One region of the Marinactinospora endophytica genome, then DNA from elsewhere that is predicted to be linked to it. Evidence: riboswitches for the same ligand, from Rfam matches in the RefSeq annotation. Region 1 holds a riboswitch; each other region holds the start of a gene.
The links. Region 1 has a riboswitch for cobalamin ahead of ACYVHU_RS15675 (ABC transporter substrate-binding protein). Riboswitches for the same ligand answer to the same signal wherever they lie in the genome.
Positions count from the first base shown of each region.

Region 2: linked by a shared signal. The riboswitch ahead of cobN (cobaltochelatase subunit CobN) and the one ahead of ACYVHU_RS15675 (ABC transporter substrate-binding protein) in region 1 are both predicted to bind cobalamin.
Region 3: linked by a shared signal. The riboswitch ahead of metE (5-methyltetrahydropteroyltriglutamate--homocysteine S-methyltransferase) and the one ahead of ACYVHU_RS15675 (ABC transporter substrate-binding protein) in region 1 are both predicted to bind cobalamin.

Region 1 is NZ_BAAGVM010000007.1:283,241-285,497, reverse strand. It holds gene ACYVHU_RS15685 (VOC family protein) at 1-158, opposite strand, end outside; gene ACYVHU_RS15680 (putative glycolipid-binding domain-containing protein) at 155-727, opposite strand; cobalamin riboswitch at 846-1,029, shown strand; gene ACYVHU_RS15675 (ABC transporter substrate-binding protein) at 1,118-2,116, shown strand; gene ACYVHU_RS15670 (FecCD family ABC transporter permease) at 2,131-2,257, shown strand, end outside.
Region 2 is NZ_BAAGVM010000017.1:74,208-76,464, forward strand. It holds gene cobN (cobaltochelatase subunit CobN) at 1-1,204, opposite strand, end outside; cobalamin riboswitch at 1,266-1,389, opposite strand; gene ACYVHU_RS24765 (hypothetical protein) at 1,707-1,925, shown strand; gene ACYVHU_RS24770 (ABC transporter permease) at 2,139-2,257, shown strand, end outside.
Region 3 is NZ_BAAGVM010000001.1:367,475-369,731, forward strand. It holds gene ACYVHU_RS01635 (polysaccharide deacetylase family protein) at 1-127, opposite strand, end outside; cobalamin riboswitch at 484-710, shown strand; gene metE (5-methyltetrahydropteroyltriglutamate--homocysteine S-methyltransferase) at 882-2,257, shown strand, end outside.

The DNA.
Region 1 (2,257 bases):
TCCATGACCAGGTAGGTGGCCCCCAGTCGCCAGCTCCGTCCGGCCGGCCACGCCTGGAAGGGCTCCCAGCCCAGTTCGCCCAGCAGCCACCCCCAGCTCGTGGCCGCCCGTTCCAGGTCGGCCACCCACAACTCGACGTGGTGCAGCGCGCCGTTCACCGGATCCTGCGGGCGAACCGGTCGTAGTCGATGACGAGCCCATCGGCGTCCACCGTCAGCTCGTAGCGTTCCTCGACGGGTCCTCGGTACTCGTAGCGGTCGACACCGCCGAAGGGCGCCAGCCTCGTGTAGCGCTGGGCCATGCGGTGGATCTTGAGGCCCGGGACGTCGATCCAGGCCACCGCGATGTCACGTGATTCGCCCGGTTCGAGCCCCAGCCTGCGGATCGGCAGCGTGTTGGTGAGCGGGGTCGCCGCGACGTCGACGTCCAGGCAGCCGTCCAGGCGGGGCTCCCTGCGTCCGTTGACGGTCCACTGCCCGCCACCCCCGGTCAGCGTGATCCGTTCGGCGCCCCGTTCCGTCAGCACCTCCACCTCGACCTCGCGGGTCACCCAGGCGAGGTCGGCGCGCACGGTGAACCGGCAGCCGAAGTGTTCGCGCCGGTCGGCGATGACCTCGCTGCCCTCCAGCCGGAACCCGGCGGGCTCGGCGACGAGCGCCCCCACCCCCGTCCCCTCGGGGACGTCGATGCGCGTCCAGGCGGCGGGCAGACGGTACGTGACGGACATGCCGACCGTTCTACCCCTTCTCCGTGTCGCCGCGCCATACCCGGTGTCACCGTATGGGCACAAATCGCACCCCGGACGCCCACCGCGGCGCGGACGCCCCTGCCCCTCGCACCGGCCGCCCGAGGGGTGCGGCGTTAGCATGTGCAGGCGACGGAAACCAGGAAGCCGGTGCGAGTCCGGCACGGTCCCGCCACTGTGATCGGGGAGCCGAACCCCCCGCGCGCCACGGTGCCCCGCACCGGAAGGCCGGGTGAGGCGTTGATCCGCGAGTCAGGAGACTGGGCCGTCGCTGCTTCGTCCACGCGGGCGCGGATCCCCGCGAGACGTGCCCGGCGGCCCGCCTCCGGTTCCTTCTCGCGCCGTGCCCGGATCCCGCGAGAGGACCCTGACGTGCACCTCCCCTTCCCCCGCCGGCCGCGCGCGTTCGCGCTCCCGGCCGCCCTGGCCTGCGCCGCCCTGGTGGCCGGCTGCGGCGCCGGCCCCGCCGAGCCTGCCGCCGACCCGGCGACCGGATCCGCCGAGGGCCGCCCGCTCACCCTGGACAACTGCGGCGTCGAAGTGAGCGTGACGGCGCCGCCCGAACGGGTCGTCACCATGAACCAGCACGTCACCGAGGTGATGCTGGCGCTGGGCCTGGAGGACCGACTCGTGGGCACCGCGTTCCTCGACGACGAGATCGTGCCGGAGTACCGCGACGCCTACGAGAAGGTCCCGGTGCTGGCCGACGAGTACCCGTCGTTCGAGGACCTGCTGGCGGCCGAACCCGACTTCGTCTACGGCGGCTTCGCCAGCGCGTTCGACGAGACCCAGGGGCGCGGCAGGGCCGCGCTGGCCGACGCGGGCATCCTCACCTACCAGAACATCGAGCAGTGCGTCGACGAGGTGACGGTGGGCACGGTGGAGGAGGAGATCCGCAACGTCGCCGCGATCTTCGGGGTGGAGGAGCGCGGCGAAGAGCTCATCTCGGAGATGAACGACGAGCTCGCGCGCACCGAGGCGGCGCTGGAGGGCGTCGACCCCGTCGACGTGCTCGTCGTGGACTCCATCGGGGCGACCGTGTTCACCTCGGGCGGCAGCGGCATCGGCAGCGACCTGATCGCCCGCGCCGGCGGACGCAACGTCTTCGACGACGTGGACGACACCTTCGCGGACGTGTCCATCGAACAGGCCGCCGAACGCGCGCCCGAGGCGATCCTGTTCTACGACTACGGCTCCACCGGCATCGAGGACAAGCGGGCGGCCGTGCTCGCCGACCCCCTGCTGGCCGGCACGCCGGCGGTGGAGCGGGAACGGTTCGCGGTGCTGCCCCTGACCTCGGCCCTGGTGGGGATCCGGGTCGGCGACGCGGTCGCCGACATCGCCGAACAGCTCCATCCGGGCGTGTTCTGAGCGTGCGCGCGCGGATGCGGATCGGGCGGCCGGCACGGCGGGCGGCGGGAAGCGCGGCGCCGGTCCGCCGCGGCGGTGGCCGGCTGAGCGTGGCCGTGGTCCTGCCGCTGCTGGTGGCGGGGCTGGTGGCGGCGGTGACCG
Region 2 (2,257 bases), on a different contig from region 1:
GGATGAGGGGGTCCCCGTCGTCCTCGCGGCGCCCCTCCTCGGGTGCGGGGCGACGCCACAGCGCATCGTCCGTGCCGAGGTCGTACCCCTGGGCGGCGAGCTCGCGCAGCAACCGCACCGCCGAGGCCGGGGTGTCCAGTCCGACCGCGTTGCCCACGCGGGAGTGCTTGGTCGGATAGGACGACAGGACCACCGCCAGGCGCCGCTCCCCGTGGGGGACCGACCGCAGCCGGGCGTGGCGCACCGCGATCCCCGCCACCCGCGCGCACCGCTCGGGGTCGGCGACGTAGACCGGGATTCCGCTGGCGGGATCGGCCTCCTTGAACGAGAACGGAACCGTGATCAGCCGGCCGTCGAACTCGGGGATGGCCACCTGCATGCCGGCGTCCATGGGGGTGAGCGCGGCGTCGGACCCCTGCCAGGAGTCACGGCTGGAGGTGAGGACCAGCCCTTGGAGGACGGGCACGTCCAGCTCCGCGAGCGCGCCCGCGTCCCAGGCGTCCTCGTCCCCGCCCCCGGAGGCGTCGGCGGCCACCGCCCCGCCCGCGGCGAGCACGGTCGTCACGATCGCGTCCGCGCGGGCGAGCAGGTCGAAGAGCCCGGGGGTGGTCGTCCGGGACAGTCCCCGCAACGACCCCGAGAACACCGGAAGCGCGTTGGCCCCCGCGGCCTCGACCGCGTCGCACAGGACGTCGACGAAGGCGGTGTTGCCCGACAGCTCGTGCGCGCGGTAGAAGACGACGGCCACGGTGGGCCGGTCGTCGCGTTGCTCCCGGTCGCCGTGGACACCGAACTCGGGCATGCGCTGCGGCGGTTCGAAGCCCTCGCCGGTGAGCAGGACGGTGTCGGAGAGGAAACGGGCGAGCTCACGGAGGTTGCCGACCCCGCCCTCCCGCAGATAGCCGTGGGCGTCGGTGGCCACGCCGACCGGGACGGTGGAGAGCCGGATCATCTCGGCGTCGGGAGCGGCCTCGCCGCCAAGGGCGACGACCGGGACACCCGAGGAACGGAGGACCTCCAGGCCCTCCGCCCACGCCTCGCGGCCCCCCAGCAGGCGCACCACGGCGATGTCGGCTCCCTCCAGCAGCGCGGGCAGCTCCGCGGGGGCGGTCCGAGCGGGGTTGGCGGTCCGGTATCCGCAGTCGGCGGCGCGGGCGGCGAGCAGTTCGGTGTCGGCGGTGGAGAGCAGCAGGATGGTTGCCACGCGGGTCCTTCTTCCTGTCGGGGTCCTCGCCCCTTGACGGAAACTCGTGCGTGACGTCGCGAAGTCTCCTGGCTCGGGTTCGGGCACCGGCCCCCGCCTTCCCACCGTGTCGCGGCAGTGGCGTCGTCTCGGGGCGGCTCCCCCTCACAGTTGCGGGACAGCCACGGATTCGCACCGTGTTCCTTCGCGTCGTCGCCTCATCATGGCAGAGGGGGGCGGTGGGGGCGTGTCCGGATCGATGTCCGGGAACATCGGCGTCGCCTCCGCGGATTCGCGAGGATCGCCGAGCGTGAGCCTCCCCGCCACCCCGGCGGCTCCCCTCGGCTCTGCCGGCCACCATGCCGCCTCCTACGACGAGGCCGCACGGCATTACGGCGAGCTCGCGTTCCACGCTCCGCACCGGCCCGTGGCGGTATCGGGGACATCACGGTGACCTTGACGGAGGTGCTCACTCCTTCCGGCTCCCTCCCCCCTGCGTAGCGGCATCTGGTCCGGCGACGACATGAGCGGCCAGGAGGAGAGGACGGCCACGTGGGCGCTGGTGCTCGCGATCATTGGGGGCTTCCTCGCGTGCTTCTTCATCCTGTTCCTGCTGCTGGTCGAGGAGCGGGCGGTCGGCGGAAGCACGATGGTGACCGTCCACAACGGCCAGGCGTGCCCCGGCCCGGGGCGCGATCCGGGATGGTTCGACTACGTTCGGACGCTCGCGCGGTCGGCGTGACGCCCCGCGGTCCGCGGCGGGGAACGGGGCCCGCGCACCCGTTCCGGGCCGCATGTCGACCCCGCCTCCCAGGTCACGCTTTCGCATGCGCACGGCAACGGAATAGTCACCATGGCCCGATAGGTGAGTAGTCTCCGCATGGCTGGCTAAGAAGCGGCCCATGATCGAACCCCTTGTCCTTGTCCCCTCCCGGTCCCGGGAGGCGGCCCTACAGTGACCCTCTGGGAGTACATCGCCGGCCGTTCCGACATGCTGGCCTTCCAGGCCCTTCAGCACGCGAGCATGATCGCCCAGTGCGTCCTGGTCGCGGCGGTGGTCGGTGTCGGCCTGGG
Region 3 (2,257 bases), on a different contig from region 1:
CCTCGCTTCCGGACGAGCACGCTCCGGCCAACAGGACGGCCGCGCTGGCCGCGGCGACGCCACGCACGAGGCGGGCGCCTCCGCGCCGGGCGGTGCCTCGGAAGGTGCGGGAGGTGCTGGAGGGCATGGATTCACCAGGGACTTTCAACGGAAGGATGGTCTTTCACAGTCGAAGAGGTTCGACTTGCTTTGTCGCACGGGTGGGGTGGGACGGTTCCCTATCTTCTATGTCGATATGGACACGGTCCCCCTGATGAGGCTAGAACCACCGAGGCCGTGGCGTCTCACCCAATCGAGTAATAACACGACCGCATCGGGTCCGCTTTCAGGTGTTCGGTGCTTGAAACAGCCTCTGACATGCCGGTTCGCGGAGGCGAGGCGGGGCGGGGGCCGAAAATGCCATCTCGATCACGTGTCGGCCACAAGCGGACACGGCCGATCGGCCCACCGCCTCCGCGGTCGAGGCGGTCTGCAGGGGACGGCCTATACTCCCGGTGCGGTCGGTTCACGCGCGGCCTCGGGTCGTGCGTGTCGCAAGAGGGAACCCGGTGCGAATCCGGGACTGCCCCGCAGCGGTATGTGGGAACGAACGCCGTTTTTCGAGCACTGGACGCCACGGCGTCGGGGAAGCGACGGCCAGTAGGAGACGTGACGCGCCGCGTCACGCCGTGCCCGCGAGTCCGAAGACCTGCCACCGCCCGTGGTCGCGCCGCGACCACGGCTGTCCGAGGCCCCGAGGGAGGGCCGGACGACGACGGACGGTGGCCGCGTGGGCCCCGCCCGCGCGTTCGCGCACCCTCGTGGCCGAAGGACGACGGCTTCGACGAGGGAGAGAAGACCATGCGCGAGGACCTGAACGTGTCCGTCGGGGCGGGTGCCCGATGACGACGACCGTTCTCGGCTACCCCCGCATCGGGCCGCGGCGCGAGCTCAAGCGCGCCCTGGAGTCCTACTGGGCCGCGGACATCGACGCGGCCGAACTCGACACCGTGGCCGCCAGGCTGCGCGGCGCCACCTGGCGGACGCTGCGCGAGGCGGGCGTCGAGCACATTCCGTCCAACACCTTCTCCTACTACGACCACGTGCTCGACACCGCGGTCATGTTCGACCTGGTGGCGCCGCGTTTCGCCCGGATCGCCGAGGGGGACGACGACCGCTCCGCCGAGCTGCGGCGCTACTTCGCCATGGCCCGGGGCTGCGATGAGGCGGCGCCGTTGCGGATGACGAAGTGGTTCGACACCAACTACCACCACCTGGTGCCGGAGCTGTCGCCGGCCACCCGGCCGCGCCTGGCCGGGCGTAAGCCCCTGTCGGAGTACGTCCAGGCGCGTGGGCTCGGCTATGAGACCCGTCCGGTGCTGCTCGGCCCGCTGACCCTCCTCCTGCTGTCCGAGGGCTCCCCTGACGCCCCGCGGGGATGGCGGCCCCTGGAGCTGCTCGACGGGCTGCTCGACTGCTATGCCGAACTGCTCGGTGAGCTCGCCTCCGCGGGTGCGGGGTGGGTCCAGCTCGACGAACCGATCCTGGCCACCGACGCCGGCCAGGAGGTTCTGCGCGAACTGGGGGACGCCTACGAGCGCCTGGGCGGGGTGGCGCAACGGCCGAGGATCCTCGTCGCGGTCTACCACGGGCCGGCCGGCGAGGGCGCGCTGGAGACGCTCAAGCGGACCCCCATCGAGGGGGTCGCCCTGGACCTGGTGCGCGGCAACGCCGAGGACGTGTCCAAGGTCGGCGGCCTGGGCGCAAAGAGCCTGGTCGCCGGGGTCGTGGACGGACGCAACGTCTGGCGCGCCGACATCCCGGCGGCCCTGTCGACGCTGGCCTCCCTGCTGGGCCTGGCGGGGGAGGTCGTGGTGGGGACCTCCTGCCCTCTCCTGCACGTCCCCTACGACCTGGAGGTCGAGACCGGCCTGGACCCGTCGGTGCGCGACCGGTTGGCCTTCGCCCGGCAGAAGCTCGACGAGGTGGTCCTGCTGGGCCGCGCCCTCGCCGGAGCGGAGGACGTCGAGGAGCAGCTGGCCGGGGCCCGGCAGCGGTCGAGCGAGCGCGCCCCGCGGGCCTTCACCGACCAGCGGGTGCGGGCCAGGCTGGAGGCGCTCGGGCAGGCTCCGGCCCGCCCCTCCTACCGGCAGCGCGAGCGCGCCCGGGCCCCGCTGCCTCCTCTGCCCACGACGACGATCGGCTCCTTCCCGCAGACAGGTGAGATCCGGGCGGCGCGCGCCGCCCACCGGGCGGGACGGATCACGACGCAGGAGTA